One region of the Streptosporangium sp. NPDC049078 genome, then DNA from elsewhere that is predicted to be linked to it. Evidence: predicted binding sites of a transcription regulator. Region 1 holds the regulator's gene; each other region holds the start of a gene.
What was found. The regulator HrcA, encoded in region 1, represses chaperone genes, less so after heat shock. The targets are predictions, from matches to a motif close to TTGGCACTCTCNNNNNGAGAGTGCCAA.
Positions count from the first base shown of each region.

Region 1 (10,276 bases):
ATCGCGCATATCGACCATGGCAAGTCGACGCTCGCCGATCGCATGCTGCAGATCACCGGAGTGGTCGACGACCGTTCCATGCGTGCCCAGTATCTCGACCGCATGGACATCGAGCGCGAGCGCGGCATCACGATCAAGTCGCAGGCGGTCAGGCTTCCCTGGAAGGTCGGCGACACCGACTACGTCCTCAACATGATCGACACCCCCGGGCACGTCGACTTCACCTACGAGGTCTCCCGGTCGCTCCAGGCGTGCGAGGGCGCGATCCTGCTGGTCGACGCCGCGCAGGGCATCGAGGCGCAGACGCTGGCCAATCTCTACCTGGCGATGAACAACGACATGACGATCATCCCGGTGCTCAACAAGATCGACCTGCCCGCCGCCCAGCCGGAGAAGTACGCCGCGGAGATCGCCCACCTCATCGGCTGCGAGCCGGAGGACGTGCTGAGGGTCTCCGGCAAGACCGGCGTCGGCGTCCGCGAGCTGCTGGACCACGTGGTCTCGAACGTTCCGGCCCCGGTCGGCGACGCCGACGCGCCCGCCCGTGCGCTGATCTTCGACTCGGTGTACGACACCTACCGCGGCGTGATCACGTACGTCCGGGTGATGGACGGCCACCTGGGCAAGCGTGAGCGCATCCTGATGATGTCCACCACCGCGGCGCACGAGACGCTGGAGATCGGTGTCATCTCGCCCGAGCCGAAGATCGCCGACAAGGGGCTGGGCGTCGGCGAGGTGGGTTACCTGATCACCGGGGTGAAGGACGTCCGCCAGTCGCGGGTCGGCGACACGGTGACCTCCGTGACGCGTCCGGCCCTCCAGGCGCTCAGTGGTTACGAGCACCCCAAGCCCATGGTCTTCTCGGGCCTCTATCCGATCGACGGGGACGACTACCCCGACCTGCGCGAGGCCCTGGACAAGCTCCAGCTCAACGACGCCGCCCTGGACTACGAGCCGGAGACCTCCGCGGCGCTCGGCTTCGGATTCCGCTGCGGCTTCCTCGGCCTGCTCCACATGGAGATCGTCCGCGAGCGGCTGGAGCGCGAGTTCAACCTCTCGCTCATCTCGACCGCGCCCAACGTGGTCTATCGGGTGATCATGGAGGACGGCAAGGAGGTCGTCGTCACCAACCCCTCGGAGTTCCCCACCGGCAAGGTGGAGAAGGTCTTCGAGCCGATGGTCAAGACGACCGTGCTCGTCCCCTCGGAGTTCATCGGCGCGATCATGGAGCTCTGCCAGAACCGCCGGGGCAACCTGCAGGGCATGGACTACCTGTCCGAGGACCGCGTCGAGATCCGCTACACCATGCCGCTGGGTGAGATCATCTTCGACTTCTTCGACCAGCTCAAGTCCCGTACGCGCGGCTACGCCTCGCTGGACTACGAGCCCTCGGGCGAGCAGGAGTCGGATCTGGTCAAGGTCGACATCCTGCTCCAGGGCGAGGCCGTGGACGCCTTCAGCGCCATCGTCCACCGGGAGAAGTCGTACGCCTACGGGGTCGAGATGGCCAAGAAGCTGCGCGAGCTCATCCCCAGGCAGCAGTTCGAGGTGCCGATCCAGGCGGCGATCGGCGCCCGGGTCATCGCCCGTGAGAACATCCGCGCCATCCGCAAGGACGTCCTCGCCAAGTGCTACGGCGGCGACATCTCCAGGAAGCGCAAGCTGCTGGAGAAGCAGAAGGAGGGCAAGAAGCGGATGAAGATGGTCGGCCGGGTCGAAGTGCCCCAGGAGGCGTTCGTCGCCGCGCTGTCCACCGAGTCCTCCACGGACAAGGCCAAGAAATAGCTGAAACGTGCGGGCGAGGCCGCTGGTGATCCAGATCCTGCGGCCTCGCCCGGTATGAGGGGGATCGCTCAGCGCAGGACGCTGTAGAGCGCCGAGGTGAGCGACGCCCGGGTGTCGTCCTGGTCGATGGACCACATCATCGAACCGCCGAGGCCCTTCAGGCGGATGTAGGCCGCCTTCTGCAACAGCGTGGCCGGGTCGTCGTAGGACCAGAACTCGTTGCCGTCGTAGAGCCACACGGTCCCGGTCAGCAGGTCGCGGTGGCGCTTGCCCGGCTTCTTCACGAGGATCTTGTAGTCCTCGCTTCCGGCGGCGTAGGTGGCGGGAGCGGGGCCGGTGGCGGTGCCGTACAGGCCGTTCTTCCCGCCGGTGACGCCGGTCCAGCCCTGGCCGTACGCCGGTACGCCCACCACGAGCTTCTTGGCGGGTGCGCCGCGCGTGAGGTAGTCGCGGACCGTCTGGTCCACGCTGTACTTCACCGGGTGGGGGTCGCGCCGGTCGTTGAACAGGTTGCCGTTGTGGCCGGTGACGGTCTCCCACGAGCCGTGCAGGTCATAGCCCTGGATGGTGGCGAAGGTGAGCTGCTTGAAGACGTCGCGGACCTCGAAGCCCGCGTCGATCTTCGCGGCGGCGGCGGGCAGGAAGGCGGTCAGCTCGGTGCGCTGGTCGAACTGGTTCATCTGGCGGCGGATCTCGGCGACGAACAGGGTGAAGTTCCGCTTGTCCTCGGGGCGGATGATGTTGCCGACCTCCCCTGAGGAGCCGGGCCACTCCCAGTCGAGGTCGATGCCGTCGAACACGCCGGCCCCGGTGCCGGGGGCGGTACCGGGCAGGTTGCCCTTCAGCCACAGGTCGATGCAGGAGGAGGCCAGCTTGGCGCGGCCCTGGGGGGTCAGCACCGCGTCGGAGAAGTACTTCGAGCCGGTCCAGCCGCCGAGGGAGATCAGGGCCTTGAGCCCGGGGTGCTTGGCCTTGAGCTTCTTCAGCTGGTTCAGGTTGCCGTTCAGCGCCTGCCCTTCGACGTCGGCGACGCCGTCCACGCTCTGCTCGGCGGGCACCGGGCGCTGCCAGTCGGCCCACGGGTCGGGGGAGTAGCAGGAGCCCTCGGCGTTGACGAAGCCGAAGGCGTAGTTGATGTGGGTGAGCTTGGCCGCGGCGCCGCTGGTGTCCATGTCCTTGACGTGGTAGTTGCGACCGTAGATGCCCCACTGGACGAAGTAGGCGACCCGCTTGTAGCGGTCACCGTGTCCCTGGAGTCCCTGAGATGCCTGAGCCTGGGCGGGGGCCGGCGCGGCCACCGCCACGAGACCCGCGGCGAGGGCTGTCGCGATCACTTTACGGAGGAGTCTCTGCACGGGCTTCTCCACTGCTTGGAATAGTAACTTATAGGAAACTTTCCTTTAAGTTTTCCCGGATCGTAGACCTGCGCGATCTGGCCGTCAACGGCCATCGGCGTTTTGACCGGTGGACGGCAGGATGCTTCGACTACCTTGGTAAGGCATGGAGCAGCAGGCGTTCTGCAACCGATGTGGCACCCCTGTGCGCGGGCTGTCGCGATGTCCCGGGTGTGGGGCGTCCACGGGGGGCCTGCCCTCGGCGAGCCGGTCCTCGCCGGCCGGGTTCCCGCCGCTCCAGGCCCCGTCGGCTCAGACCCCTTCGGTGCGGCCTTCCGGGGGCGTCCCTCCGGGCGGGAGCAGGATCCCGCCCGAAGAGTGGCGGCAGGATCCCGCCGACTGGCAGCAGCATCTTCCACCGGACGAGCGCCCCCGGCCGCCCGCGCCGGACGACCCGGCCCCGAGGGGCCGTGCCCGGTCGCCTCGCCAGGACCGCAAGGTCTGGCCCCCGCCTCCGCCGGCCACGGTCCTCGCCGACGGCGGCGACTCCGGTCGATAGGCGAGAGCCGAGGCTCGAAGCCGACGGCCCTGGCTTCGAGCCGGTCGGTGTCCCTGAGCATCGGATCTTCGGCGTACCGGGCATCGCGGGGAAAGCGGCAGACTTGGGGCGTGCCATCCACACTTCCCGACGGGGATCCCGTACCCGCCTCCGGCGAGCTCCCGGAGAGCGCGCTCGCCGGACTCGGCGAGCGGCCCTTCGGCTTCTACGTCCACGTCCCCTTCTGCGTGACCCGGTGCGGTTACTGCGACTTCAACACCTACACGGCGTCCGAGCTCGGCCCCGGCGCCTCGCAGAAGGACTACGCGGACACCGCCGTCGAGGAGGTGCGGCGGGCGCGGGCCAACCTCGGCGCCGCGCGTCTCCCGGTCGAGACCGTGTTCTTCGGCGGAGGAACCCCCACCCTGCTCCCCGCCGGGGATCTGGTACGGATCCTGAAGGCGATCGAGGAGGAGTTCGGGCTCGCCCCCGGCGCCGAGGTGAGCACCGAGGCCAACCCCGAGTCGGTGGATCCCGCCTACCTGGCGGAGCTGCGCGCGGGCGGGTTCAACCGGATGAGCTTCGGGATGCAGAGCGCCCGCGAGCACGTGCTCCAGGTGCTGGACCGCCGCCACACCCCCGGCCGCCCCGCGCGGGCGGTACGGGAGGCGAGGGAGGCGGGGTTCGACCACGTCAACCTCGACCTGATCTACAGCACGCCGGGGGAGAGCGACGACGACTGGCGCGCGTCGCTGGCCGCGGCGATCGAGGCGGGGCCGGACCACGTCTCCGCGTACTCGCTGATCGTCGAGGACGGAACGAAGCTGGCCGCCAGGATCAGGCGCGGCGAGCTCCCGATGCCCGACGACGACGTGGCCGCCGATCGTTACCTGATCGCCGACGCCATGCTGGCCGAGGCGGGGTTCGAGTGGTACGAGGTGTCCAACTGGGCGACCTCGGAGGCCGGGCGCTGCCGGCACAATCTGCTCTACTGGACCGGCGGCGACTGGTGGGGCGTCGGTCCCGGGGCGCACAGCCACGTCGGCGGCACTCGCTGGTGGAACGTGAAGCACCCCGCCGCCTACGCCCGGCGTCTGGCCGAGGGCACCTCGCCCGCGCACGCGCGCGAGGTGCTGGACCCTCAGGACCGGGCGGTGGAGCGGCTGATGCTGGAACTGCGGCTCGCCCGGGGTTTCCCGCTCGGCGAGCTGGAACGCCCGCCCGTGGTCGCCCGCGCGCTCGCCGACGGCCTGCTGGAGGTGGAGCCGTTCAAGGCGGGCCGTGCGGTGCTCACCCTGCGCGGTCGTCTCCTGGCGGACGCCCTGGTCCGGGATCTCACCTGAGAGCTCCGGGGCACCGGCCGGTCCGCCGGGCGGGTCAGTCGACGAAGCGGATGTTTATCGGATAGCGGTAGGTCTCTCCCCGGTTGGCCGCCAGCGCGGCGACGATCGCCATGACGATCGATCCGACCCAGAGGAAGAACATCAGCAGGAAACCGATGAACACGAACGCCAGGACCCAGCAGACGGCGTAGGCGATCAGCACCGTGAGCTGGAAGTTGAGCGCCTCGGCGGCCTGGTCGCGCGCGTAGGGCGACTCGTCCTTCTTCGCCAGATAGAGCACCAGCGGCCCGACGAAGGAGGTGAGCAGGCCCAGCAGGTGGGCGAGCATCGCCATGGTGGTGTCGTCGCTGCCCGGTCGCGGGCCGTACGTTCCAGGGGGCGCCTGGTGGCCGTATCTCGGCGGGGGGCCGTACGCCCCGTATTCGGGGTATCCGTGCTGGTAACCACCCGGGTAGCCGTCGGAGGCGTACGGGGAGGTGTAGGGCGGGTAGCCCCCGTACCGCTGGTCCGGTTGCCCGTGGGATCCGTATTCCTGGCCCGGTGGGGGGTGACCCTGGCCGCCGGGCCCGTATCCCTGGTCCGGGGGTGGGGTGCTCTGCCCCGGCCAGGAGTGGTCCGGCGGAGGGTTGCCGACCCGCCGCGTCGGGTCGTCGGCCGATGGGCCTTCGGGGTTCTCGCTCATGTCCCCTCCTGATGGGTTGACGGCCTATCCGTCCTCGTCCGGAACCGTCACGAAGTCGATCAGCTCCTCGACGGGGCCGAGGAGCTCTGGCTCCAGATCGGCATATGTCGTGACCGATCCGAGAATGCGGCGCCATGCGGCGGCAGGCTCCACATTCCAGCCCAGCGCGGCGATGACACCCTCCTTCCAGGGCACCCCGCGGGGCACCGACGGCCAGGAGGGGATCCTGAGCGCGTGCGGTCTGACCGCCTGCCAGACGTCCACGAAAGGGTGCCCGACGATCAGTACGTGCGGTGAGGAGATCCGCGCGGCGATCCGGCTCTCCTTGGAACCGGGGACGAGGTGGTCGACGAGCACACCCAGCCGCCGCCCCGGCCCCGGGCCGAACTCCTCGACGATCGAGGGCAGGTGGTCGACCCCCTCCAGATACTCCACGACCACGCCCTCGACCCGCAGGTCGTGCCCCCAGACCTTCTCCACGAGCGCGGCGTCGTGCACGCCCTCCACGTAGATCCGGCTCTCCTTCGCGACCTGGGCCCTCAGGCCCTCGACCGCGATGGAACCCGACGCGCTCCGCCTCGGGCCACGCGACGCGGCGGCGGGTCGTACGAGTGTCACGACCCTGCCCTCCAGAAGGAAGGCGGCCGGCTCCAGCGGGAAGACCCGCCGGCGCCCGAAGCGGTCCTCCAGGGTGACGGCCTCCTTGTCGCAGGCCACCACGGCGCCACAGAAGCCGCCGTCGGCGTCCTCGACGACCAGGTCGAGCTCCGCGGGCACCTGGGGGATCGTCCCCCTGCGCGGGCGCCGCCAGTCTCCCGCCAGAACGTCACGCTCGTACATCACCGACCGCCACCCTCTCTCGCCGGGGATCAGGTGGGACGCTAGCAAACACCGGCGTCACCTGCCGTAGGGTCCCGGCTGTCCCCACTGCCCCATCGACGACGCGGCGGCGGCCTGGCGCTTGCGGGCGCCGCTGCGCTTCACCAGCACGACGATCGTCACGACGATGGCGAGCAGGATCCCGATACCGGGGATCAAGAACAGGGCGGCCACCCCGCCCACCAGCGAGTCGGCGGACAGCTCCCTGCCCACGCCGAAGGTCGTGCCGTCGGCGGGGTCGGCGGAGCACTGGACCTGGTAGTCGCCCGCCTGGTCCACGCCGACCCGAAGGCCCATCTCCCAGGTGACGCCGTCGGATCCCGCGACGGTCTGCTGGATGTCCGGCTTCTGCAGGCGGGGCGTGCTCGTACCGCCGGTGAGCGTGCACTCGAACTTGGTGGGCCCGCCGGTGGCGACGTAGATCGCCGGCTTGTCCGCCGGGTCGAGCGCGACCGTCGCGGTCTCGCCGGGGGCGAACGTCCGCGTCGGGGCCGCGTCGGTGACCGCGCCGAGGATGCCACCGGCGAAGCCGCCGATGCCGACGACGATGCTGACCAGGGCGAGCAACCAGACCCCGACGATCCACCCGATGCCAGGCTTGATCTTTCCGCTGGGGGGCGGTCCCTGCGGGGCGCCGTAACCGGGAGGGGCGTAACCGTACGAGGGGGGCTGCTGGCCGTACGGCTGCTGGCCGTATTGCTGGCCGGGCTGCTGCTGGCCGTACTGCTGACCATACGGCTGCTGAGGGCCGCCGTGACCGGGGCCGCGGGAGGCGTCGCCCGGATAAGAACCGAAATCGTTGGACATGTGCAAATTGTGGTGGGTACCGCTTGGATCGCGATAGCAGTTGACTTGACAAAGGCTTGCCGTCATCATCCACCGCTTTCGCTTATCGCGCCTTCCGTGCGGGGGCCGTACACTTGGCACTCGGGAACACAGAGTGCCAAGCCTCGTGTTTCCCTCTGAACGCAGGCAGGGAGGTGACCACGTTGGTCGACGACCGCAAGCTCGCCGTGCTCCGCGCCATCGTCGAGGACTACGTGTCCACCAACGAACCGGTGGGGTCGAAGGCTCTCGCGGACCGGCACAACCTGGGGGTGTCCCCGGCGACGATCCGCAACGACATGGCGATGCTGGAGGAGCAGGGCTACATCGCCCAACCCCACACCAGCGCCGGCCGGGTGCCCACCGACAAGGGCTACCGGCTCTTCGTCGACAGGCTCTCGCAGGTGAAGCCCCTGTCGAGCGCGGAACGCAAGGCGATCGAGAGTTTCCTCGCGGGCGCCGTGGACATCGACGACGTCGTCATGCGGACGGTGCGGCTGCTGGCCCAGCTCACCCGGCAGGTCGCCGTGGTGCAGTATCCGACGCTGACCCACTCGACGGTCAGGCACGTCGAGCTGGTGCCGCTGAGCGAGCGCCGGCTGATGTTCGTGCTGATCACCAACACCGGCAGGGTCGAGCAGCGCGTGATCGAGGTGCCCGACGTCGTCGACGAGCAGCGCGTGGCACACCTGCGTGCGATGCTCAACGCCTCCCTCGACGGATGCGGGCTCACCAGCGTTCCCGACCGGGTCGCCGATCTGCCGGAGCGGTTGCCCGCGGAGGATCGACCGCTCGCGGCGACTATCCTGTCCGTACTGCTCGAGTCCCTGGTGGACAGGCATGATGAGAAGATCGTTTTTGCCGGGGCCGCCAACCTCGCGGGAGCCGACTTCACCGTCGGGCTCCGCGACGTGCTGGAGGCCCTGGAAGAGCAGGTCGTGCTCATGCGACTGCTCGGTGAGACCTCGGACCTTTCCGCGCTGACCGTGCGGATCGGCTCGGAGAACCCCTACACCGGACTCCAGGGCACATCCATCGTCGCCGCTGGATACGGTTCCGGGGACAAGCAACTCGCCCGGCTCGGTGTGCTGGGCCCGACGCGAATGGACTACCCGGTCACGATGGGCGCGGTGCGCGCGGTGGCACGCTACGTCAGCCAGATTCTGGCTGCATCATAAGAGGTCAACGAAAAGTGGCTAAGAGCGACTACTACGGCACCCTCGGGGTGCGCCGTGACGCCAGTGCGGAAGAGATCAAGAAGGCGTACCGCCGCCTGGCACGCGAGTTGCATCCCGACGTCAACCCCGATCCTGAGACTCAGGAGCGCTTCAAGGAGATCACACAGGCCTACGAGGTCCTGTCCGACTCCGGCAAGCGGCAGATGTACGACATGGGTGCCGACCCGTTCGCCGCGGGCGGCGGTGCGGGCGCCGGGGGCTTCGGCGCTGGCTTCCCGTTCAGCGACATCATGGACGCCTTCTTCGGCGCGGCCGGTGGAGGCGGTGGCCGAGGCCCCCGCTCCCGTGCCCGCCGCGGGCGCAACGCGACCATCAGGGTCGAGCTCGACCTGCGCGAGTCGGGCTTCGGCACCACCCGCGAGCTGGTCGTCGACACCGCCGTGGTCTGTGAGGTCTGCACGGGCTCAGGGGCCGCGGCCGGCACCCACCCCGACACCTGTGACATGTGTCACGGCCGGGGAGAGGTCTCCCAGGTCACCCGGTCCTTCCTCGGCCAGGTCATGACCTCCCGCCCCTGCCCCCAGTGCGGCGGCTTCGGATCGATCATCCGCAACCCCTGCCAGGAGTGCTCGGGTGACGGCCGGGTCCGCACCCGCCGGACCATCAAGGTCCGCATCCCGGCCGGTGTCGAGGACGGCACCCACATCCAGCTCGCCGGCGAAGGCGAGATCGGCCCGGGCGGGGGTCCGCCCGGAGACCTGTTCCTGGAGATCGTCGAGCGTCCCCACGAGATCTTCGAGAGGCGCGGCGACGACCTGCACTGCACCGTGCAGATCCCGATGACCGCGGCCGCGCTCGGCACCATCCTGACCATGGAGACGCTCGACGGCGCCGAGGAGCTCGACATCCGTCCCGGCACGCAGTCCGGGCAGACGATCCCCCTCTACGGGCGGGGCGTGCAACGGCTGAACGAGACGGGCCGAGGCGACCTGCTGATCCATGTGAACGTGGAGACCCCCGCCCGCCTCGACGCTGAGCAGGAGGCGCTCCTGAAGGAGCTCGCCAGGCTCCGCGGCGAGGAGCGCCCGCCCGGTAAGTTCGCCCCCGGTCAGCAGAGCTTCTTCTCCCGCCTGCGGGACGCTTTCAATGGCCGCTGACCAGGTCTCAACGGCCGCTCCGCCCCGCTTCCGGTCGCGTCGTCACGGTCCGGCCCGCACCCTGCCCGGTGCGGGTTCCCGGCCGGGGCGTCGGGTCCGTCCCGAGGCGTCGTCCCGGTCGCGTTGCCGGGGGCACCTCGGGGCGGTCCGCCCGGACGGCCCATGACCGTCCCGGTCTTCCTGGCGGACCCGGCCGACCTGGCCAGGCCGGAGTTCGTCTTCGGCGGTCCCGAAGGGCGCCACGCGGCGGCCGTACGGCGGCTGCGGGCGGGTGAGCGGCTCGACCTGACCGACGGGGCGGGCTCCGTCGCCGAGTGTGTGGTGACCGAGGCGGGCAGGGACTCGCTCCGGGTCGAGGTGCTGCGCCGCCACGACGTGCCCGTGCCGTCGCCGCGCCTGGTCGTGGTCCAGGGCCTGCCCAAGGGCGACCGGGGCGAGCTGGCCGTGGAGATGATGACCGAGGCGGGGGTCGACGTGATCGTCCCCTGGGCCGCGGCGAGGTGCGTCACCCAGTGGAAGGGCGAGCGGGCGGCCAAGGCGCTGGCCCGCTGGCGC
Region 1 covers NZ_JBEZEL010000002.1:271,848-282,123, reverse strand. Annotated here, with positions in the region: gene lepA (translation elongation factor 4) at 1-1,785, shown strand, start outside; gene AB0B90_RS04240 (glycoside hydrolase family 18 protein) at 1,854-3,140, opposite strand; gene hemW (radical SAM family heme chaperone HemW) at 3,789-5,000, shown strand; gene AB0B90_RS04230 (DUF4870 domain-containing protein) at 5,035-5,682, opposite strand; gene AB0B90_RS04225 (DUF3097 domain-containing protein) at 5,707-6,522, opposite strand; gene AB0B90_RS04220 (hypothetical protein) at 6,580-7,368, opposite strand; gene hrcA (heat-inducible transcriptional repressor HrcA) at 7,551-8,564, shown strand; gene dnaJ (molecular chaperone DnaJ) at 8,579-9,721, shown strand; gene AB0B90_RS04205 (16S rRNA (uracil(1498)-N(3))-methyltransferase) at 9,884-10,276, shown strand, end outside.

Region 2 (10,276 bases), on a different contig from region 1:
GTTCCCTGCGGTACGGCCGTACGCGCGGCGTCTCGCGCGTGCGGGGCGCACGTCACGTTCTCCCGTGTGAGCGGCGCGCGCCGCTCTAGCGACCGTGGTAGTTGGGAGCCTCGACCGTCATCTGGATGTCGTGCGGGTGGCTCTCCTTGAGACCCGCCGCCGTGATCGGCATCAGCTCGCACCGCTCGTGCATCTCGGCGACCGTACGGCACCCGGAGTACCACATGCCCTGGCGCAGGCCCCCGATGAGCTGGTGGGCCACCGCGGCGACCGGGCCGCGGTAGGGGACCTGCCCCTCGATGCCCTCGGGGATGAACTTGTCCTCGTGGCCGACGTCGCCCTGCGCGTAGCGGTCCTTGCTGAAGGAGGCGCCGCCGCGCTCGCGGTTGCGGACCGCGCCGAGCGAGCCCATCCCCCGGTACGACTTGAACTGCTTGCCGTTGATGAAGATCAGCTCACCCGGGGACTCCTCGCAACCCGCCAGGAGCGAGCCGAGCATGACCGTGTCGGCTCCGGCCGCGATGGCCTTGACGATGTCGCCCGAGTACTGCAGGCCGCCGTCGCCGATCACCGGAACCCCGGCGGGACCCGCGGCCAGCGAGGCCTCGTGGATCGCCGTCACCTGCGGGGCGCCGACACCGGCGACCACGCGGGTGGTGCAGATGGAGCCCGGCCCGACGCCGACCTTGACCGCGTCGACCCCGGCGTCGACGAGCATCTGGGCGCCCGCGCGGGTGGCGATGTTGCCACCGATCACGTCGACCCGGCTGTTGGACTTGATCTTGGCGATCATGTCGGCGAGGCCCTTGGAGTGACCGTGCGCGACGTCCACCACGATCACGTCGACCCCGGCCTCGATCAGCGCCATCGCCCGCTTCTCCGCGTCGCCCCCGACGCCGACGGCCGCCCCCACGACGAGCCGGCCGTCGGCGTCCTTGGTGGCGAGGGGATACTGCTCGCTCTTGGTGAAGTCCTTGACGGTGATGAGCCCGCGCAGCCGCCCTCCGGCGTCGACCAGCGGGAGCTTCTCGATCTTGTTCTGCTTGAGCAGGTCGAACGCGTCGTCGGTGGAGACCCCGACCGGCGCGGTGACCAGCGGCATCGGGGTCATGACCTCGCGTACCGGACGGTTCTCGTCGGTCTCGAAGCGCATGTCGCGGTTGGTGACGATGCCGACGAGCACACCGGTCTCGTCGGTCACCGGGACACCGGAGATCCGGTACGTCGCGCACAGGCGCTCGACGTCGGCCAGCGTGTCGTCCGGGGAGCAGGTGACCGGGTTGGTGACCATCCCGGCCTCTGAGCGCTTGACGAGGTCGGCCTGCTGGGCCTGGTCCTCGATCGACAGGTTGCGGTGCAGGACGCCGATGCCGCCCTGGCGTGCCATCGCCACCGCCATGCGGGCCTCGGTCACCGTGTCCATCGCCGCCGAGACCAGCGGGATCCGCAGGGTGATGCCCCGAGACAGCCGCGTGGTGGTGTCGGCCTGCCCCGGCTGCAGGTCCGAATACGCGGGAACGAGGAGCACGTCGTCGAACGTGAACCCCGGCTCGGTGAACTTGGCCATCTGCAATCCTCCTGCCGCGGCGCTCTCATGACGGGGAAAGGCGCCGACCCCCGGGTCACAGTTTAGAGTCTGGCGCCAAACCCGGTGGACCCGGGGGAAAAAGGCGAGACAGGTGGACCGCGGAGAGAAGAGGGGTCCGGGGGGCCCGGGGGAAAGACGGGCCCCCCAGGTAAAACGGGGAGGAAAGGGAAAGCGAGGGGCCGAGCGGTCGGTGATCCGCTCGGTCCCCCGGATCACCGGCGTCGGCGCGGGGACGCCTTGACACCACCCGAACCCCCCTCCACATCCGGATGGCGGTGTGATCCGCGCCTTTGCCGACGCTGCGTCAAGGGTGCGTCACGATGCGTTCGCCACGCAATGTCCGAACGTGCAATTGCACGAAGCTGCACACGAGGGCATGCGAGTAGAAGCAACGCCCGGACAGGGATGATTCGCCGGGTTATCCTCGCCAGACCTCGTGTACCTGCAGGAGTCCCTCACCGATGCGCACAGACACCCCCGCACTGCCCGATCCGCTGGAAACCCTGGGGCTCACCCCCGCCCAGACGACCCTTTACAACGCGGTCCTGCGCCTGCACCGCGCCACCTGCGCCGAACTCGCCCAGGCCACCAACGGCTCGCCCGAGCCGATCGGCCGCGAACTGGCCACCCTGGTACGGCTGGGAGTCGTCGACGAGCAGGGGGGTGAGTACCTCGCCCGTCACCCGGCCGCGGCCCTCGGCCACCTGGTCGCGGAGAGGCTGGACCGGCTCGCCGCCGAGAGTCGCAGGATCGACACCGTGCTCGGCTCGATCCGCGGCTTCATCCACCAGTACGACGCCGGGCGCGACTACCAGACCGGCCAGTTCTCCGTGGACCTGGTCGGAGGGGCGGACGAGCTATACGAGAGCGTGATCGGCATGGCGGTCCAGGCCCCGCCGCTGAAGCTGATGTCGGGCATCCCCGACAGACGGACGATGAGCGACTTCGCGCACCGCTACGCCGACCAGTGGATCGCGGCCCAGCGCGACGGCCTGCTCTCCTGCCGGGTCACCATCCCGGTGCACACCCTGGAGATCCCCGGCCTGCGCGACAAACTGGACCAGTTCGAGCGGGCGGGGGCCGAGGTCCGCACCCTCGACACGGTGCCGAGCTGGTTCCTCATCGCGGGGGACGACGCCGCGGGCATGCCCGCCCAGTGGGGCGGCACGCTGCCCGAGAACGCCTACAACTTCCACCTGGTGAGGGCTCCCGTCGTGGTGGCCGCGCTGCGCTCGCTCTTCGAGGAGCTGTGGGCCCGCGCCGCCCGCCTGCCCTGGACCCACCGCGACGACGGGGTGGTCCGGGTGCTGCGACTGGCCGGCCAGGGCGTCACCGACGAGATGATCGCCCGGCAGCTGGGCGTCTCGGTCCGCACGGTGCGTGCCAGGTTCGCCGACGCCATGGCCGAACTGGGGGCGCAGTCGCGGTTCCAGGCGGGGGTGGAGGCCGCCCGGCGCGGCTGGCTCACCTAGGCTTCCCCGGGGCTTCCCCGGGGCTCACCCGGGCCTCCCGGCACGGCCGCCGCCCTCGGGCTCCCCCGAGGTCTCCCCTGCCACCTGGACCTTCGCCCCCCACCGCCGGGAACCCTCGGCATCTCCAAGTTGCCCGCACTGTCCTAAAGCGTCCCACTCATACAGTTCGGAACTCGTCTGTCACATCCAGGCCATAAGGTGGGATCGTGCTCGACGATGTCCCTCGCGACCCATTCGCGGATGACCCCGACGACCCGGCGGCGGCGCTGGGCGATGCCGACGATCCCGAGCCCTTGACGACGGACGAGCGCGACGAGGCCATGACCGACCTCGCCGACGTGGAGGTCTTCCGCTCGCTGCTGGAGCCTCAGGGCGTGCTCGGCCTGGTGCTCGACTGTCCGGAATGTGGAGAGCAGCACTACTTCGACTGGGAGCTGCTGCGCGGCAACCTGCGCCAGATGATCGAGAACGGCCAGCCCCAGGTGCACGAGCCCGCCTACCAGCCCAACCCCACCGACTACGTGAGCTGGGAATACGCCCGTGGTTACGTGGACGGTGTGATCGACACCGAAGAACACCGCTGATCCACGTCGTCGACCAGGGCCGCCAGCAGCGCGACCGCGACGTCCGAGGTGGAGACGGGCGTCCTGCCCGAGAGGGCCTCCACGAGCTCGTCGGTCTCGGCTACCGCCGGGTCCTCGTCCGGCCCGTATCTACGAACCGGACGGCGCGGGTGAACCGTTGTCATGATCGTTCTCGCTCCGGGTCGTCGCGATCCCCGTCCCGCGGCTCGGGCCTGCGCTCGCGCCCCCTCTTCGACGGCTCCGCGGTCAAGCTATCGACTCCAGCTCCGCCATCGCCCGCAACCGGGCGAGCGCCCTGTGCTGGGCCACACGAACCGCACCTGGTGACATGCCGAGTACATTACCGGTCTCCTCGGCGGAAAGACCCGACACCACTCGGAGCATGAGCAGCTCGCGTTGGTTGTCGGGCAGCCTGGACAGCAGCCGGCGGGCGTGTTCGGCCTCGATGTAACGCACCACCGTCTCCTCGGGCCCCGGCCCCTCGTCGGGCCCGTCAGGAAGATCCTGGGTGGGCACGGCGGATCGCACGGAGCTGCGCAGCGCGTCGGCCACCTTGTGAGACGCGATACCGAAGACGAAGGACGCGAACGGGCGTCCCATGTCCCGGTATCGGGGCAGCGCGGACAGCACCGCTATGCATACTTCCTGGGCCACGTCGTCCGCGATGTGATACTGGCCGGAAACCCGGCCCAGACGACCACGGCAATATCGGACGACCATCGGCCGCAGTTGCGCGATCAGAGATTCGATCGCGGTGCGATCCCCCTGAACGGCGAGGCTTGTCAGATCCTTGAGATCATCCCTGTGGGCGACCCCATCAGACCTCGTCGCAAGCCTCACCCCATTTTTGGCGTCGGCGACGCATCCCTCGGTCACGTTAGGCATGATGCCCGCCCCGATAGTGACTGTCGTCATCGCAAACGGCTACGGATTGGTCACATTGAGGCGGAGTAACGGGGCGTAATCAAACAGCGACGACAACGACTACAGAATGTGCAAATATTTCATTCGATTGCCAAATACGTCGTCTATTCGCTAGAACCGCGTTTGGTCTTCCGTCCGACATGACGCTTGAGATCGTTTTCGGTTTACCGCGAAACGCGAACGGCTCGCGCCTCCTGCGAGACGCGAGCCGTTCGGAACCGCTTCGGAACCGCTGAGGAATCAGTGGCCGTGGCCGTGGCCGTGACCCTGGCCGGCGGCCGGGGCCTCCTCCTCGGGCTTGTCCACCACGAGGGCCTCGGTCGTCAGCAGCATGCCGGCGATGGAGGCGGCGTTCTGGACGGCCGAGCGGGTGACCTTGACCGGGTCGATGACGCCCTGGGCGATCAGGTCGCCGTACTCGCCGGTGGCGGCGTTGAAGCCCTGGCCGACGGACAGCTCGGTGACCTTCGCCGTCACGACGTAGCCCTCAAGGCCGGCGTTCTCCGCGATCCAGCGGGCCGGCTCGACGAGGGCCTTGCGGACGATGGAGACACCGGTCGCCTCGTCACCGGTCAGGCCCAGGTCGTCGAGGACCTTGGAGACGTGGATGAGCGCGGAGCCACCGCCGGAGACGATGCCCTCCTCGATCGCCGCACGCGTCGCCGAGATGGCGTCCTCCAGGCGGTGCTTCTTCTCCTTCAGCTCCACCTCGGTGGCCGCGCCGACCTTGAGCACGCAGACACCGCCGGAGAGCTTGGCGAGACGCTCCTGGAGCTTCTCGCGGTCCCAGTCGGAGTCGGACTGCTCGATGGCGAGCTTGATCTCCTTGACGCGGTCGGCGATCGCCGCGGCCTCACCGGCACCGTCGACGACGGTGGTGGAGTCCTTGGTGATGACGACGCGCCGGGCGGTGCCCAGCACCTCCAGGCCGACGTGCTCCAGCTTGAGGCCGATCTCCTCGCTCACGACCTGGCCACCGGTGAGGATGGCGATGTCCTGCAGCATGGCCTTGCGGCGGTCACCGAAGCCCGGCGCCTTGACGGCGACGGAGGTGAAGGTGCCACGGATCTTGTTCGTGACGAGGACCGCGAGGGCCTCGCCCTCGACGTCCTCGGCGATGACCAGCAGGGCCTTCTTCGTCTGCGCGATCTTCTCGAGCAGCGGCAGGAAGTCGGCGACAGAGGCGATCTTGCCCTGGGTGATCAGGATGTAGGGGTCCTCCAGGATCGCCTCCATGCGCTCCTGGTCGGTCACCATGTAGGGCGACAGGTAACCCTTGTCGAACTGGAGACCCTCGGTGAACTCGAGCTCCAGGCCCATGCTGTTGGACTCTTCGACGGTGATGACACCGTCCTTGCCCACCTTGTCGAACGCCTCGGCGATCAGCTCACCGATCTTGGCGTCCTGCGCGGAGATCGTCGCCACATTCGCGATCTCCTTCTTGTCCTCGACCGGGCGGGCCGACTCGATCAGCCGGTCGCTCACGGTCCTGGCCGCGATGTCGATGCCGCGCTTGAGGGAGAGCGGCTGCGCTCCGGCGGCCACGTTGCGCAGACCCTCGCGGACCATGGCCTGGGCCAGGACCGTCGCGGTGGTGGTGCCGTCACCGGCGACGTCGTTGGTCTTGGTCGCCACTTCCTTGGCCAGCTGGGCGCCCAGGTTCTCGTACGGCGTCTCCAGCTCGACCTCGCGGGCGATGGTGACACCGTCGTTGGTGATGGTGGGCGCACCGAACTTCTTGTCGATGACGACGTTGCGGCCGCGCGGGCCCAGCGTCACCTTGACCGCGTCCGCGAGAGCGTTCACGCCGCGCTCGAGAGCTCGGCGCGCGTCCTCCTCGAACGACAGGGTCTTCGGCATGACAATCCTCTCTATAAGTACGTCGGCGCATCAAAGCCCCGGGCGCTGACGCGACCCGGGGCTCGATACGTCATCTTTGTGAAGCGAGAACTACTTCTCGATGATGGCGAGCACGTCACGGGCGGAGAGCACGAGATACTCCTCGCCGTTGTACTTCACCTCGGTGCCGCCGTACTTGCTGTAGAGGACCACGTCGCCCTCCTTGACGTCGAGCGGAATCCGCTTCTCGCCCTCGTCGTCCCAGTTGCCGGGACCCACCGCGAGGACCTTGCCCTCCTGCGGCTTCTCCTTGGCGGTGTCCGGGATGACCAGACCGGAAGCGGTGGTCTGCTCGGCCTCAAGCGGCTGGACCACAATGCGGTCGCCGAGCGGCTTAACGGGAACCTTGGTGGCGGTCGTCACGTCGGACCTCCCCTTCAGATATGAATGATCTAGAAGAGGCGACCAGCGGTCTGCCGTCGCGGGTGTCAGACCTGCCTCGTCGCATGTATTTGGCACTCTCACCGGGAGAGTGCCAATACGGAACAGTATGCAAGGTGGCCTTGACAGTCAACACGAAGCACCCCTTCTCCGCTTCACGCGAACGTCAAACCAGGTGGAAGCCCTACGGCGAAGCCCTGCGGCCGAGGCGGTAGCGTCGGCCGATGTGAATCTCGACGCATTCCGGGAGCTCCTCACCCAGCGCGGCCAGGAGGCCCTGGGCGCCGCGGCCGAGACCGCCGCCGACGACCCGGTGACCGCGGTGACGAGGTTAAGGAAGATCTACGACGCGGACCTGACCTCCGCGGCGCTCACCCAGGCGACGCTCAGGCTGCGCGCGAGGGAGAAGTTCGGCGCCGACGCCGATCTCATGTACTTCACCCGGACCGGCCTGGAGCAGGCCACCCGCCGCGAGGTCGCCGACCACAGGGCGCGGCGCCTCCCCGCGGGCTCGCGGGTCGCCGACGTCTGCTGCGGCATCGGCGGCGACCTCCTCGCCCTGGCCAGGGCCGGGTGCTCCGTCGAGGCCGTCGACGCCGACCCGCTCACCGCCGCGATCGCCCAGGCCAACGCCGACGCCCTGGGCTTCGGCGACCGGGTCTCGGTCCGCGCCGCCGACGCCTCCACCCTGGACCCGGCCGCCTTCGACGTCCTGTTCGCCGACCCCGCGCGCCGCGGCGCGCGGGGCCGGACCTTCGACCCGATGGGATACTCACCGCCCTGGCCCGCCGTGCTGGAGATGGTGGCCCGAGCCGGGGCCGCCTGCCTGAAGGTCGCCCCCGGGATCCCGTACGAGTTCGTCCCCGAGGGCGCGGAGGCCGAGTGGGTCTCGTACAAGGGCGACGTCAAGGAGGCCGTGATCTGGTGCGGTGCGCTGGCGGGCGAGACGGCGCGCAGGGCCACGATCCTGCCGTCGGGGGCCACGATGACCCCCGACCCCGCCCTCGGCGATCCCGCCACCGGCCCCGCGGGACGCTACATCTACGAGCCGGACGGCGCGGCGATCCGCGCCCACCTGGTCGCGGAGATCGCCGCGTCGGTCGGCGGGCACCTGCTCGACCCGCAGATCGCCTACATCACCGGTGACACCGCGACGCCGACGCCGTGGGCGTCGCGGTACGAGGTCCACGAGACGCTGCCGTTCTCGCTCAAGCGGCTGCGGGCGGCGCTCCGCGAGCGCGGCGCCGGCAATGTGACGATCAAGAAGCGTGGCTCAGCGGTGGACGTCGACCGTCTCAGGAAAGACCTCCGACTTTCCGGCGGGGAATCCGCGGTGGTCATTCTCACCCGAATCGGTGACCGACCGTTCGCCTTCGTGTGCACCCCCGACTGACCGGCGGATCATCACCATCTGACCAGCCAAAATAGTCAATTCTTCCAGCCAACCGGCAATTCCTTTCTTTTATTCTCGCTGCCAGAAAACCCTGATCCAGGGGCTAAGGTTGCCGGGCGGGAGTTCTCTCTCGCCTGCGTTTCCCTCTCGTTCATCAGCAAATCCCATCAAACCCAACCGCGCGGCTGAGCGTCGGCGAGCGAAGGAGCTCTCGGTGGATCACTCCGACCACACCCTGCTCCAGGCGGGCGGCCAGGCCGCCATCTCCGACCGGATGCGGGAGCTCCTCGCCCGCGCGGCACAGGACCACGTCTACGAGCAGCGCACCCAGGGGGCCGTGCTCGACGAGATCCGGCGGCGCCTGGAGGGCATGGAGTGGGTGCTTCGCGAGGTCAGGGAGCGCGAGATCGGCGGGCTGAACGGCACGCTGGAGTCCGTCCACGGCCGGCTGGACGACATCGCCGCCCGCCCGCCCTCCTGGGCCGAGGGCCTGGCCCAGCACGTCGAGGCGATACGCGACCACGTCGACGCCGTCGGCGAGCGGGTCGACTCCCTCGGCCGCCGCGTCGACACCGTCCGCGACCGGGTCGTCCCCCTGGGCGAGCTGCCGAGCCTGTGGACCGACCTCGGTTCCGTGGGCGAGAGCATGGACGAGGCGCTCACCCGCCTACGGGCGATCTCCGACGGCACCCAGGGCCTCGACGAGCAGGTGGGGCAACTGGCCGAGCACCTGGGCAGGCTCCAGGCCGACATGGGCGTCGCGGCGCACCGGTTCAGCCGCCTCGACCGGGCCGTGGCCGACCTCTCCCAGCGCACCGGGCGCGTCGAGGCGGGGATGCTCGACCTGGTGGCGAGCGTCCAGCAGGCCGTCGGCACGGCCACGGACCGGATGCTCGCCGCCGTCGAGCAGGTGAACGGCAAGGTCGACCTGGTGAGCGGAAGGGTCGAGCAGGTGGGCGCCAGGGTCGACCTGGTCGCGCCGAGGATCGACGAGTGCACCGCCGCCGTCGAGAGCCGCATCGACAGGCTGGACGGCCATCGCATGACGGCCGGTGGCCGCTTCGACACCCTCGACGAGCGCCTCGACGACATCGAGGGGCGCCTCACCTGCCGGATGGACGTCATCGACTCCCGGCTGTCCACGCTGGACGGGCGCGCGGAGAAGTCCGCGGAGCGCCTGGAGAGCCTGGACGAGCGCCTGGAGGACCTGCCGGCCGTGCTCGGCGTCGGCGCGCTCATCGGCGTTCAGACCGCCGAGCAGCGCGAGCGCTTCGACTCCCTGGACGAACGCGTCATCAGGGCGGAGGCGGCGCTCTCCCCTCTCGCCGAGACGCTCCGCGCCCTGCCCGACCGCGACGAGCTCTCCGAGGCCCTGAGCGAGACCGTCGAGCCCGCGCACGCCGACCTCACCCGTCGTCTGAGCGCCCTGGAGGAGACCATGCTCGCCCTGGCCGAGGCGTTGCTCCGTCCCACCAGGGGCGACAAGGACTGACCTCGGTTCTCCGCCGAGGGCCGCTCCGGGCCCTCCCCGGTCCAGCTCGGCCTTCGCGGAAGATCCCGCCCGGCCTCCCCGGTCCCGCTCGCCCCTCGCGGAAGATCCCGCCCGGCCCTCACCGTGTGGGGAGACCCGGGCCTCGCGGGGAGAGGGCGAACCGCGCGAGAAGCACGGACGCCGTCAGCCGGAGCGGGTGGCATCGGCCGCCGGGCGCCTCCCCGCGCCTTCGACGACCTTCGCCTCGCGGCACAGGTTGTTCCTGACCACCGAGAGCAGGGACGACAGCTCGTCGGTCTGCTCGGCCGTCAGTCCGTTGGTCATCCGCCGGTGCACCTCGGCGAGGACCCGGTCCACCTCCGGGCGGAGCGCGTGCCCCTTGGGCGTGATGTCGACGATGCTGATCCGCCGGTTGGCGGGGTCGGGCCTGCGGCTGACGAAACCGCTGCGCTCCAGGCGCTGCAGGGTCTTGGTCATGGTGGACACGTCGACGCCGACGATTCTCGCCAGGGCGTTCTGCGACTGGGGGCCGTTGTCCCACAG
Region 2 covers NZ_JBEZEL010000001.1:447,017-457,292, forward strand. Annotated here, with positions in the region: gene guaB (IMP dehydrogenase) at 86-1,567, opposite strand; gene AB0B90_RS01820 (helix-turn-helix transcriptional regulator) at 2,050-3,060, shown strand; gene AB0B90_RS01825 (DUF5319 family protein) at 3,267-3,644, shown strand; gene AB0B90_RS01830 (hypothetical protein) at 3,605-3,808, opposite strand; gene AB0B90_RS01835 (sigma-70 family RNA polymerase sigma factor) at 3,891-4,559, opposite strand; gene groL (chaperonin GroEL) at 4,809-6,428, opposite strand; gene groES (co-chaperone GroES) at 6,519-6,830, opposite strand; gene AB0B90_RS01850 (class I SAM-dependent methyltransferase) at 7,075-8,241, shown strand; gene AB0B90_RS01855 (hypothetical protein) at 8,456-9,733, shown strand; gene AB0B90_RS01860 (MarR family transcriptional regulator) at 9,917-10,276, opposite strand, start outside.
Region 2: the regulator HrcA is predicted to act here: its motif matches at 6,920-6,946, upstream of groES (co-chaperone GroES).

Region 3 (10,276 bases), on a different contig from region 1:
CCAGAGGGGTGGAGGGACCGGCCCTGCGAAGCCCCGGCAACCATCCCGGTTCACGACCCGTGATCTGAACGAGGTCGACCGGGACAGGTGCCAATTCCGGTCTGTGACCAGGGTGGTCCAGACGAAGATGAGGGAAAGGCCTCGCTTCATGGCGCTCGCAACCACTGAGAACACCACCACCTCCGCTCGTGCCGACGGCACGCGTGACCGGCGCTTCGGCCCCGCCGTGGCGCTGTCCTGCCGGGAGTGCGGTGCCCGCTACGACCTCGGCCCCAGTTTCGCCTGTACCGAGTGTTTCGGGCCCCTTGAGATCGCGTACGACTTCGGGCGGGTGACCCGGGAGCGGATCGCCGAGGGGCCGACCAACATCTGGCGCTACCGCTCGCTGCTGCCCGTCCCCGAGGACGTGGCCGCCAAGCCCAACATGGCGCCCGGCTGGACCAAGCTCGTCAACGCCGGCAACCTCGCCCGCGAGCTGGGCATCCGCTCGCTGCACGTGAAGGACGACTCAGGCAACCCCACCCACTCCTTCAAGGACCGCGTGGTGGCCATCGCCGTCGAGGCGGCACGCAACTTCGGCTTCCACACCCTCTCCTGCTCCTCCACCGGCAACCTCGCCGGTGCCGTGACCGCCGCCGCCGCGCGGGCCGGGCTGGACGCCTGCGTGTTCATCCCCTCCGACCTGGAGCAGGCCAAGATCGTGATGGCCTCCGTGTACGGCGGCAGGCTCATCGGCATCGAGGGCACCTACGACGACGTGAACCGCTTCTGCTCCGAGCTCATCGGCGACGAGCTGGGCGACCAGTGGGGCTTCGTCAACGTCAACCTCCGCCCGTACTACGCGGAGGGTTCCAAGACGCTCGCCTACGAGATCGCCGAGCAGCTCGGCTGGCGCCTTCCCGACCAGATCGTCATTCCGGTCGCCTCCGGCTCGCAGCTCACGAAGATCGACAAGGGCTTCAAGGAGCTGATCGCGCTCGGCCTGGTCGAGGACAGCCCGTACAAGATCTTCGCCGCCCAGGCCGAGGGGTGCTCCCCGGTCTCCTCCGCCTACAAGGCGGGCCACGACGTGATCCGGCCGGTCAAGCCGGACACGATCGCCAAGTCGCTCGCGATCGGTAACCCGGCCGACGGACCGTACGTCCTGGACATCGCCCGCCGCACCGGCGGCGCGGTCGAGGACGTCACCGACGCCGAGATCGTCGACTCGATCCGACTGCTGGCGAGAACCGAGGGCATCTTCGCCGAGACGGCGGGAGGCGTCGTCGTCGGGGTGCTGCGCAAGCTGGTCGCCTCGGGCACGCTCGACCCCGACGCCGAGACCGTGGTCCTCAACACCGGCGACGGTCTCAAGACCCTGGACGCGGTGGCCGCGGAGGCGCGCCCGACCGCAGTGATTCGACCCTCTCTTGACGCATTCCGTGCGGCTATCGCCTAGAAATCGTGAAAGGTACTGAATTATGAGCGTTTCTGTGCGGATTCCGACGATTCTCCGGACTTACACCGATGGTGCCGCCGAGGTGAACGGAGAAGGCGAGACCCTGCGCGATGTTCTTCAGAAGCTCGACGCGGACTTCCCGGGGATCGGTGCCCGGATTCTCGATGAATCGGGAAAGATCCGACGTTTTGTCAATGTCTACGTGGGGGATGAGGACGTCCGTTTCGCCGACAACCTCGACACGGCGACGCCCTCCGGTGTTCAGATCTCCATCATCCCGGCGGTGGCCGGAGGCTGACTCCTCCGCCCTGACGCGGCCCTGACCGCCTCGCGTCGCACCGCGTCATCCCCAGGGGCACCCGCGAATCCACGGCACCCGCCCGGCTCCGGCCGGGCGGGTGCCGTGTTTTATGACAGAAGCTCATATTTGCCGCGTACACGAATAATGTAACCCCTGACTAACCAGCAGTGATGATGAAACTTTCTCCTCGTGATAAAAGCTCTCGTAAAGAGGTAGTTTGGTGCTTGACTCTGTTGCCCGACCGCTTCCCACAGGTATGGTCGGAACGATCGACGTGGCGAAGTCCGCCCCGGAGATTGGGGACTTCGCGAGAGGAATGGGCGTCGTCCTTTAAGACCAGTAAGAGGAGTCGCAAGTGGCGCAGGGCACCGTCAAATGGTTCAACGCGGACAAGGGCTACGGCTTCATCGCGGTAGACGGTGGTAAGGATGTGTTCGTCCATTACTCCGCGATCATGATGGATGGCTACCGTGCCCTGGAGCAGGGGCAGCGGGTCGAGTTCGAGATCACCCAGGGGCAGAAGGGTCCCCAGGCGGAATCCGTCCGGGCGGTCTGACGCAGCCGTTTCATGAATTCGCAGGGAGGAGTCGGCGGGTCCCGAGGTTTCGCGGTCCGCTGAACCCCCACCGCCCAGGCCCGGCTCGCCCTCATCCGGCGAGCCGGGCGTTCGTGTCGTTCGGGCATGCGCCAACGACGGCAACGACGGCAATGACGACGGTGTCCGACAGCGCCCGACAGCGCCCCCCAAAGGCCCCGATGACGCCGATGACGACGCATCGCGTACGCCGACGTGACGCGGGATCTTCGCGGACATGACGAGAAGCTGAAGATCGTCCCACGCGCGGCCCAGGTCAACGAGGCGCGGCTTGCACTCGTCGGGGTAGAGTGCTAAACAGATTCTTGGCACTCACGCATAGAGAGTGCCAATCCTGGATCGAGGCGATGGGGCCCGCCGAACGGAGTCGTGGGCCCACATGCCGTCGCGGGCGTCGGCTCGGTCCGGTGTAAGCCACCCTTTCTCTGGGAGGTTAGCCGTATGGCAGCCAAGATGATCGCGTTTAACGAGGACGCCCGGCGCGGTCTCGAGCGCGGCATGAACCAGCTCGCGGACGCCGTCAAGGTGACCCTCGGCCCCAAGGGCCGTAACGTCGTGCTGGAGAAGAAGTGGGGCGCCCCCACCATCACCAACGATGGTGTCTCCATCGCCAAGGAGATCGAGCTCGAAGACCCGTGGGAGAAGATCGGGGCCGAGCTCGTCAAGGAGGTCGCGAAGAAGACCGACGACGTCGCGGGTGACGGCACCACCACCGCCACCGTGCTCGCCCAGGCTCTCGTACGCGAGGGTCTTCGCAACGTCGCCGCCGGCGCGAACCCGATGTCCCTGAAGAAGGGCATCGAGGCCGCCGTCGAGCGCGTCTCCGAGGAGCTGTCCAAGCTCGCCAAGGACGTGGAGACGAAGGCGCAGATCGCCTCCACGGCGTCCATCTCCGCGGGCGACCCGCAGATCGGCGAGATGATCGCCGAGGCGATGGACAAGGTCGGCAAGGAAGGCGTCATCACCGTCGAGGAGAGCAACACCTTCGGTCTCGAGCTTGAGCTCACCGAGGGCATGCGCTTCGACAAGGGCCTCACCTCGATGTACTTCGTCACCGACCCGGAGCGTATGGAGGCCGTCCTCGACGACCCGTACATCCTCGTCGTCAACTCCAAGGTGTCCGCCAACAAGGACCTGCTCCCGGTTCTCGACAAGGTCGTGCAGGCCGGCAAGCCGCTGCTGATCATCGCCGAGGACGTCGAGGGCGAGGCCCTGGCCACCCTGGTCGTGAACAAGATCCGTGGCCTGTTCCGCTCGGTCGCCGTCAAGGCGCCCGGCTTCGGTGACCGTCGCAAGGCGATGCTGGGCGACATCGGCATCCTGACCGGTGCCCAGGTCATCAGCGAGGACCTCGGCCTCAAGCTGGAGTCCACCACCCTGGACCAGCTCGGCCGCGCCCGCCAGGTCATCGTCACCAAGGACGAGACCACCATCGTCGACGGCGCCGGTGACGCCGAGCAGATCGCCGGTCGGGTCAACCAGATCCGCGCCGAGATCGACAACACCGACTCCGACTACGACCGCGAGAAGCTCCAGGAGCGCCTGGCCAAGCTGGCCGGCGGCGTGGCCGTCATCAAGGCCGGCGCCGCGACCGAGGTCGAGCTCAAGGAGCGCAAGCACCGCATCGAGGACGCCGTTCGCAACGCGAAGGCGGCCGTCGAGGAGGGCATCGTCCCCGGCGGTGGCGTGGCGCTGCTGCAGGCCGGCGCGAAGGCGTTCGACAAGCTGGAGCTCTCCGGCGACGAGGCCACCGGTGCCGCGATCGTGAAGAAGGCTCTGGAGGAGCCGCTGAAGCAGATCGCGGTGAACGCCGGCCTTGAAGGCGGCGTCGTCGTGGAGAAGGTGCGCAACCTTCCCGCGGGTGAGGGCCTCAACGCCGCCACCGGCGAGTACGTCAACCTGTTCGAGACGGGCATCATCGACCCGGCCAAGGTGACGCGTTCCGCACTGCAGAACGCGGCGTCCATCGCGGCGCTGTTCCTCACCACCGAGGCCGTCATCGCCGAGAAGCCCGAGAAGGCCGCGGCCGCTCCCGCCATGCCCGGCGGCGGCGACATGGACTTCTGAGTCCAACCGCTTTCAGTCAAAGAGGCGACCCCGACATTTCGGGGTCGCCTCTTTGGCGTGTTTTCCCGAGTGATGTCGGCCATCGGTCGTCGTACCTCCTTGAAAGGGCCGTCCTGAGGGCGCCACCGGAGGGGCGGGGAGAGACGGAGCCCGATCCGGCGGCCGGTGTGCGGAGTCATGGGCGAGAAGGGGCTCGCAAGGCCGGGTGGGGCCGAAAGGACGCGGTCACCTCCACGTCGTCCGGCCGGCTTCGGTGCCGCCAGGCAATGAATGGACCAAGGCGGGTGAAACGATAGTGCGAGCCGGTGCGTCGTTTCCTGAACGCGACGCCCTGTGGTCGTAGAACGAGGTGTTTGTTGCGACAACGGGTTCCTTGACGGCGCGGCGGAGGATGACGATGTATCACCACCACTGGAAAACACCTGAGGGTGGGTGGAGGTTGCGTGCCCTTCCCATCATGGTGGCGCTGGTCGTCATGGTCGGTCCGGTGACGCCGACGACCGCGGACGCGGCGGACACGCCGCCGAACAACGTCGTCTACGTGGCCAACTCGCAGTCGGACACCGTGTCGGTGATCGACGCGACGACCAACGAGGTCACCGCGAGCATCCCCGTCGGTGACAACCCCGTCGGGGTGGCGGTCGCTCCCGACAACGCGCATGTCTACGTGGCCAACTCGCAGTCGGATACCGTGTCGGTGATCGACGCGACGACCAGGGAGGTCACCGCGACAATCCCCGTCAGCGGCAGCCCCATCGGGATCGACGTCTCCTACGGCGGCACCCGTGTCTACGTGACCGATGTGCGAAAGGACACCGTGTCGGTGATCAACACGCTGACCAACAGGGTCATCGCCACCGTCCCGGTCGGCAAGAACCCGTTCAGGATCACCGCCATTCCCTACCGCCGTGTCTACGTGGCCAACCAGGGCTCCGACACCGTGTCGGTGATCAGCACGCTGACCAACAGGGTCATCGCCACCGTCCTGGTCGGCAAGAACCCGTTCGGAATCAGGTTCGCCCCCAATGGCCTCTACGTCTACGTGGCCAACCAGGGCTCCGACACCGTGTCGGTGATCAGCACCAGGACCAACAAGGTCGTCGCCACGATCCCCGTCAGTAGCGCTCCTTCCAGGATCGTGGTCTCCGCCGACAGCGCCCTTGTCTACGTGACCACGCTGATCCCGGAGGGCGTGGCGGTGATCGACGCCAGGACCAACGAGGTCATCGACACCATCTCTGTCGAGGGGGCTCATTTCGGGATCACGATCTCCCCGGACGGCACCTGGCTCTATGTGACCGACCTGGAGGCGGACAGCGTGTCGGTGATCAGCACCAGGACCAGAAAGGTCGTCGGTGTCATCCCGGTCGGCAAGAGTCCTTTCGGGATCAGAGCAGCGAACCGGGTGCCCCGGCCCAGGAGTTCGTACCGTCTGGCGCCGACCGGACAGACAACGTCACCCGGCGAGCTGGGAGGGAAGCTCCCCGGTGTGCAGGACGGTGAGTGAGGTGACGGCCCGGGTCAGGACGACGTACAGCCGGGCCAGCCCTCGCGGTTCCGCCTCGACGATCTCGGCGGGCTCGGCCACGATCACGTGGTCGTACTCCAGGCCCTTGGCCAGGGACGCCGGGACGACCAGGAGACGGTGGTCCTCGACCGTGTCGGGGCTCAGCACCCGGTGATCCAGGTGGGACAGGGCCTCGGACGCGGCCCCCACCGAGGCGTCGGGGACGATGACGCCGATCGACCCCTCGCGGGCGAGCGCCTCCTCGGCGGCACGGGCCAGCGCCTCGGCGAGGTCGGGTGTCGGCCGCACCGACAGGGAGCCCGCGCCGGGACGCAGTGACCGGGGGGCGGCCAGGTCAGGGGCGACGGAGGGCAGCAGCCTGGCCGCGTAGTCGAGGACCTCGCGGGGCACACGGAAGCCGAGGGTGAGCTCGGTGACCGCACCGTCCTCGAAGCCGAGATGGGTGAGGACCTCGGTCCAGGAGCGGGCCGACCAGGGGGTGGTGCCCTGCGCGAGGTCGCCCAGCACGGTGGCCGAGCCGGTGCGGCAGCGCCGGCCGAGGGCGCGCAACTGCATCGCCGACAGGTCCTGGGCCTCGTCCACGACCAGGTGGCCCAGCGGGACGGTCCGCTCGATCATGTCGGCCAGCTCGTCCATCAGCGCGCCGTCGGACGCCGACCACTTCGCCGAGCGGAAGGACTTGGGAGGCTTCGCCCACAGCAGCAGCGACTGCTCGGAGGCCGTGAGGTCGTCCTTGGCGGCGGCGGCGAGGAAGGCGGGGTCGCTGAACAGCCGGTGGAGCACCTGCTGCGGGGTCAGCTTGGGCCAGACCGCGTCCACGAGCGCCCTGACCGGCTTGGACCTGGCCACCGCGTCCTGCACCCGGTCGTCGGGAGACTCACCGCGCTGCTCCATCCGGACGAGCACCAGGTGGGCGAGGCGCTGGGCGAGCGTGGCGCGCCCCGGGCCGTAGCGGACGGTGCCGCGCAGCGAGGCGACGATCTCGCGGACCTCGTGGTCGGCCACCCGGTAGCGGTTGATCCCCTTGGTGAACAGCACGCCCTCGGTGGGCTTGACGACGTGCGCCCACAGGGCGCGTCGGAGCACGGGGACGATCCTCGCGTCGCCCTTGACGGTGCCGACCGCGGGGTCCTCGGGGGCGGAGTGGTCGCCGAGGATCCCGGAGACCGTGGTCTGGTCGACCTTGACCTCGCCCAGGGCGGGCAGGACGGAGGAGATGTAGGAGAGGAACGCCCGGTTCGGACCGACGATCATCACGCCCGACCTGGCGAGCCGCTCGCGGTGGGTGAAGAGCAGGTAGGCCGCCCTGTGCAGGCCCACCGCGGTCTTCCCCGTGCCGGGGGCACCCTGGACGCACACCGTCCGCCCCAGGTCCGAGCGGACGATCTCGTCCTGGTCGGGCTGGATCGTCGCGACGATGTCGCGCATCGGCCCCGAGCGGGGGCGCTCGATCTCCTCGGTGAGGATCCTGCTCTGGGCGAGGGCGGCGCCGCCCTGGTCGAGGTGCTCGTCCTCGTACGCGGTCAGGTCGCCGCCCCGGTAGCCGAACCTGCGGCGCAGGGCGACGCGCATCGGGTCGGACGGGCTCGCCTGGTAGAAGGCCCGCGAGACCGGTGCCCGCCAGTCGATGACCAGGGGACGGCTGCTGTCGTCGTGGACGTGCCTGCGCCCGACGTAGACCGTGCTGGGAAGGTCGTCTCCGGCCTCGCGGTCGAGGCGGCCGAAGAACAGGGGCGTGCCGGAGTGGTCGGCGAGCGCCTCGACGCGCTGGTCGAGCAGCGCCTGCAGGATCTGCTGGGAGACCCAGTCTCCGGCGGCGTCGGAGGAGAGGGACCGGGCGTGCTCGCGCATCGCGCGCAGCGCCGCTCTGGAGACGGCCAGATGCTCGCGTTCGGCGGCGAGGATCCGGGCGGAGTCGTCGGTTATGTCGGGGGCCAATTGATGTGCGGGCACGCTGAAGCGCCTCCCATTCGATAAACGGAGGTGGTGGTCATCGGGCAGCGAATCGACCAGCTTAGCGACGGCCCCGCGGAGTCTCAAAAGGATTAACGGTGAACGAGGATACGGCGGATGCCGCGCGGGCGCCGGGGACACGCGGCGACGAAACACGGCGGGCGCTGCTCCGGTGCCGGTGGCGCGCGGAGACAAAAATCGTTTTACCGTTCCAACGGCCGCTGAGGTGGGCGTCTGATGATCGAAGAGAGCGTTCTCTTCGTCGGCGATCCGATCGTTCCGTAATCGCCCTGACACTCTCTGTAATTCTCCATGGAAATGGCGAAAAAGCGAGGCGAACCCGGTGAGTCCCGCAGATCATGGGGGTATGTCGCCAGTGGCCCTGAGGCCTAGCGAGGGGGTGGTTTGTTTGTCGAAAGCCCGCGGGATTTCGTGGACCTGACACAAATCGACGACGTGTTCGCTGTGTGAGATCAATCTCCGGCGAGCACGTCGTCCGCGTCGATGATCTGATACGCGTACCCCTGCTCGGCGAGGAACCGCTGCCGATGGGCGGCGAAATCCTGGTCCACGGTGTCACGGCTCACCACCGAGTAGAAGCGTGCCCCGCCCCCGCCCGCCTTCGGCCGCAGCACCCGGCCCAGCCGCTGAGCCTCCTCCTGCCGGGACCCGAAGGTGCCCGACACCTGGATGGCCACCGCCGCCTCCGGCAGGTCGATGGAGAAGTTGGCGACCTTGGAGACGACGAGGACCTGGATCTCCCTGTCGCGGAACGCCTGGAAGAGGCGCTCCCGCTCCTTGACCTTCGTCTCCCCCTTGATCACCGGTGCGTTCAGGTGCTCGCCGAGCTCGTCGAGCTGGTCGATGTACTGACCGATGACCAGGACCTGGTCGTCCGGGTGCCGCCGGACCAGCGCCTCGGTCACCCGCGTCTTGGACGGCGTGGTCGCGCAGAACCGGTAGCGCTCCTCGGACTCGGCCATCGCGTAGGCCAGCCGCTCCTCGTCGGTGAGCGTCACCCGCACCTCGACACAGTCGGCCGGGGCGATCCAGCCCTGGTTCTCCATCTCCTTCCACGGCGCGTCGTACCGCTTGGGGCCGATCAGGGAGAACACGTCACCCTCCCTGCCGTCCTCGCGCACGAGCGTCGCGGTCAGGCCCACCCGCCGCCTCGCCTGCAGGTCGGCGGTCATCCGGAAGATCGGCGCGGGCAGCAGGTGCACCTCGTCGTAGACGACCAGACCCCAGTCACGGGCGTCGAAGAGCTCCAGGTGCCGGTAGACGCCCTGCCTGCGGGTCGTCATCACCTGGTACGTGGCGATGGTGACGGGCCTGATCTCCTTCTTCGTGCCGGTGTACTCGCCGATCTCGTCCTCGGTCAGCGAGGTCCGCCTGAGCAGCTCCTGCTTCCACTGGTGCGCGGAGACCGTGTTGGTCACCAGGATCAGCGTCGTCGCCTTCGCCTGGGCCATCGCCGCCGCGCCCACGATCGTCTTGCCCGCCCCGCAGGGGAGCACGACCACGCCGGAGCCGCCGTGCCAGAACGCCTCGGCGGCCTCCCGCTGGTAGGTGCGCAGCTCCCAGCCCTCCTCGGTGAGCACGATCGGGTGGTGCTCGCCGTCGACGTATCCGGCCAGGTCCTCGGCGGGCCAGCCCAGCTTGAGCAGGTGCTGCTTGATGTTGCCGCGCTCGCTCGGGTGGACCACCACGCCGTCGTCGCCCAGGCGCTCGCCCAGCAGCGGCTGGATCTTCTTGGCGCGCAGGACCTCCTCCAGCACGGCCTTGTCGGTGCTGGTCAGGGTGAGGCCGTGGACGGGGTGTTTTTCCAGGCGGAGCCTGCCGTAGCGCGACATCGTCTCGGCGACGTCGACCAGCAGCGCGTGCGGCACGGGGTAACGGCTGTGCGCGATCAGCGCGTCGATCACCTGCTCGGCGTCGTGCCCGGCGGCCCGCGCGTTCCACAGCGCCAGGGGGGTGATCCGGTAGGTGTGCACGTGCTCGGGGGCGCGCTCCAGCTCCGCGAACGGCGCGATCGCCTTGCGGCACTCCCCGGCCCGCTCGTGATCGACTTCAAGGAGCAGGGTCTTGTCCGATTGGACGATCAATGGTCCGTCAGTCACAGCGGCCTTCTCCCTCGGTTACCACAGGCTACGGCGGTTCGGCTCATGGTCGCACCCGTGAACGCCCACCGGTTCGTCGTGTACGGCCCCGGCCCGCTCAGGAGTCGAAGGCGCCGTTGACGCCGGCGACGATGAAGAAGGTCATGCCCAGGGCGAGCAGCGCGATGTTGACGCCGACGCTGATCCAGGTCCACTTGAGCAGGTTTCTCGCGCCCTGCGGGTCGGCGTCGACCTTGCCCAGCGCGATGCCCGACAGGATGGTGCCGACGATGCC
Region 3 covers NZ_JBEZEL010000022.1:139,392-149,667, reverse strand. Annotated here, with positions in the region: SAM riboswitch class I at 1-134, shown strand, start outside; gene thrC (threonine synthase) at 149-1,438, shown strand; gene AB0B90_RS32750 (MoaD/ThiS family protein) at 1,461-1,736, shown strand; gene AB0B90_RS32745 (cold-shock protein) at 2,095-2,295, shown strand; gene groL (chaperonin GroEL) at 2,776-4,401, shown strand; gene AB0B90_RS32735 (YncE family protein) at 4,841-5,908, shown strand; gene AB0B90_RS32730 (AAA family ATPase) at 5,858-7,882, opposite strand; gene AB0B90_RS32725 (DNA repair helicase XPB) at 8,356-10,002, opposite strand; gene AB0B90_RS32720 (hypothetical protein) at 10,100-10,276, opposite strand, start outside.
Region 3: the regulator HrcA is predicted to act here: its motif matches at 2,640-2,666, upstream of groL (chaperonin GroEL).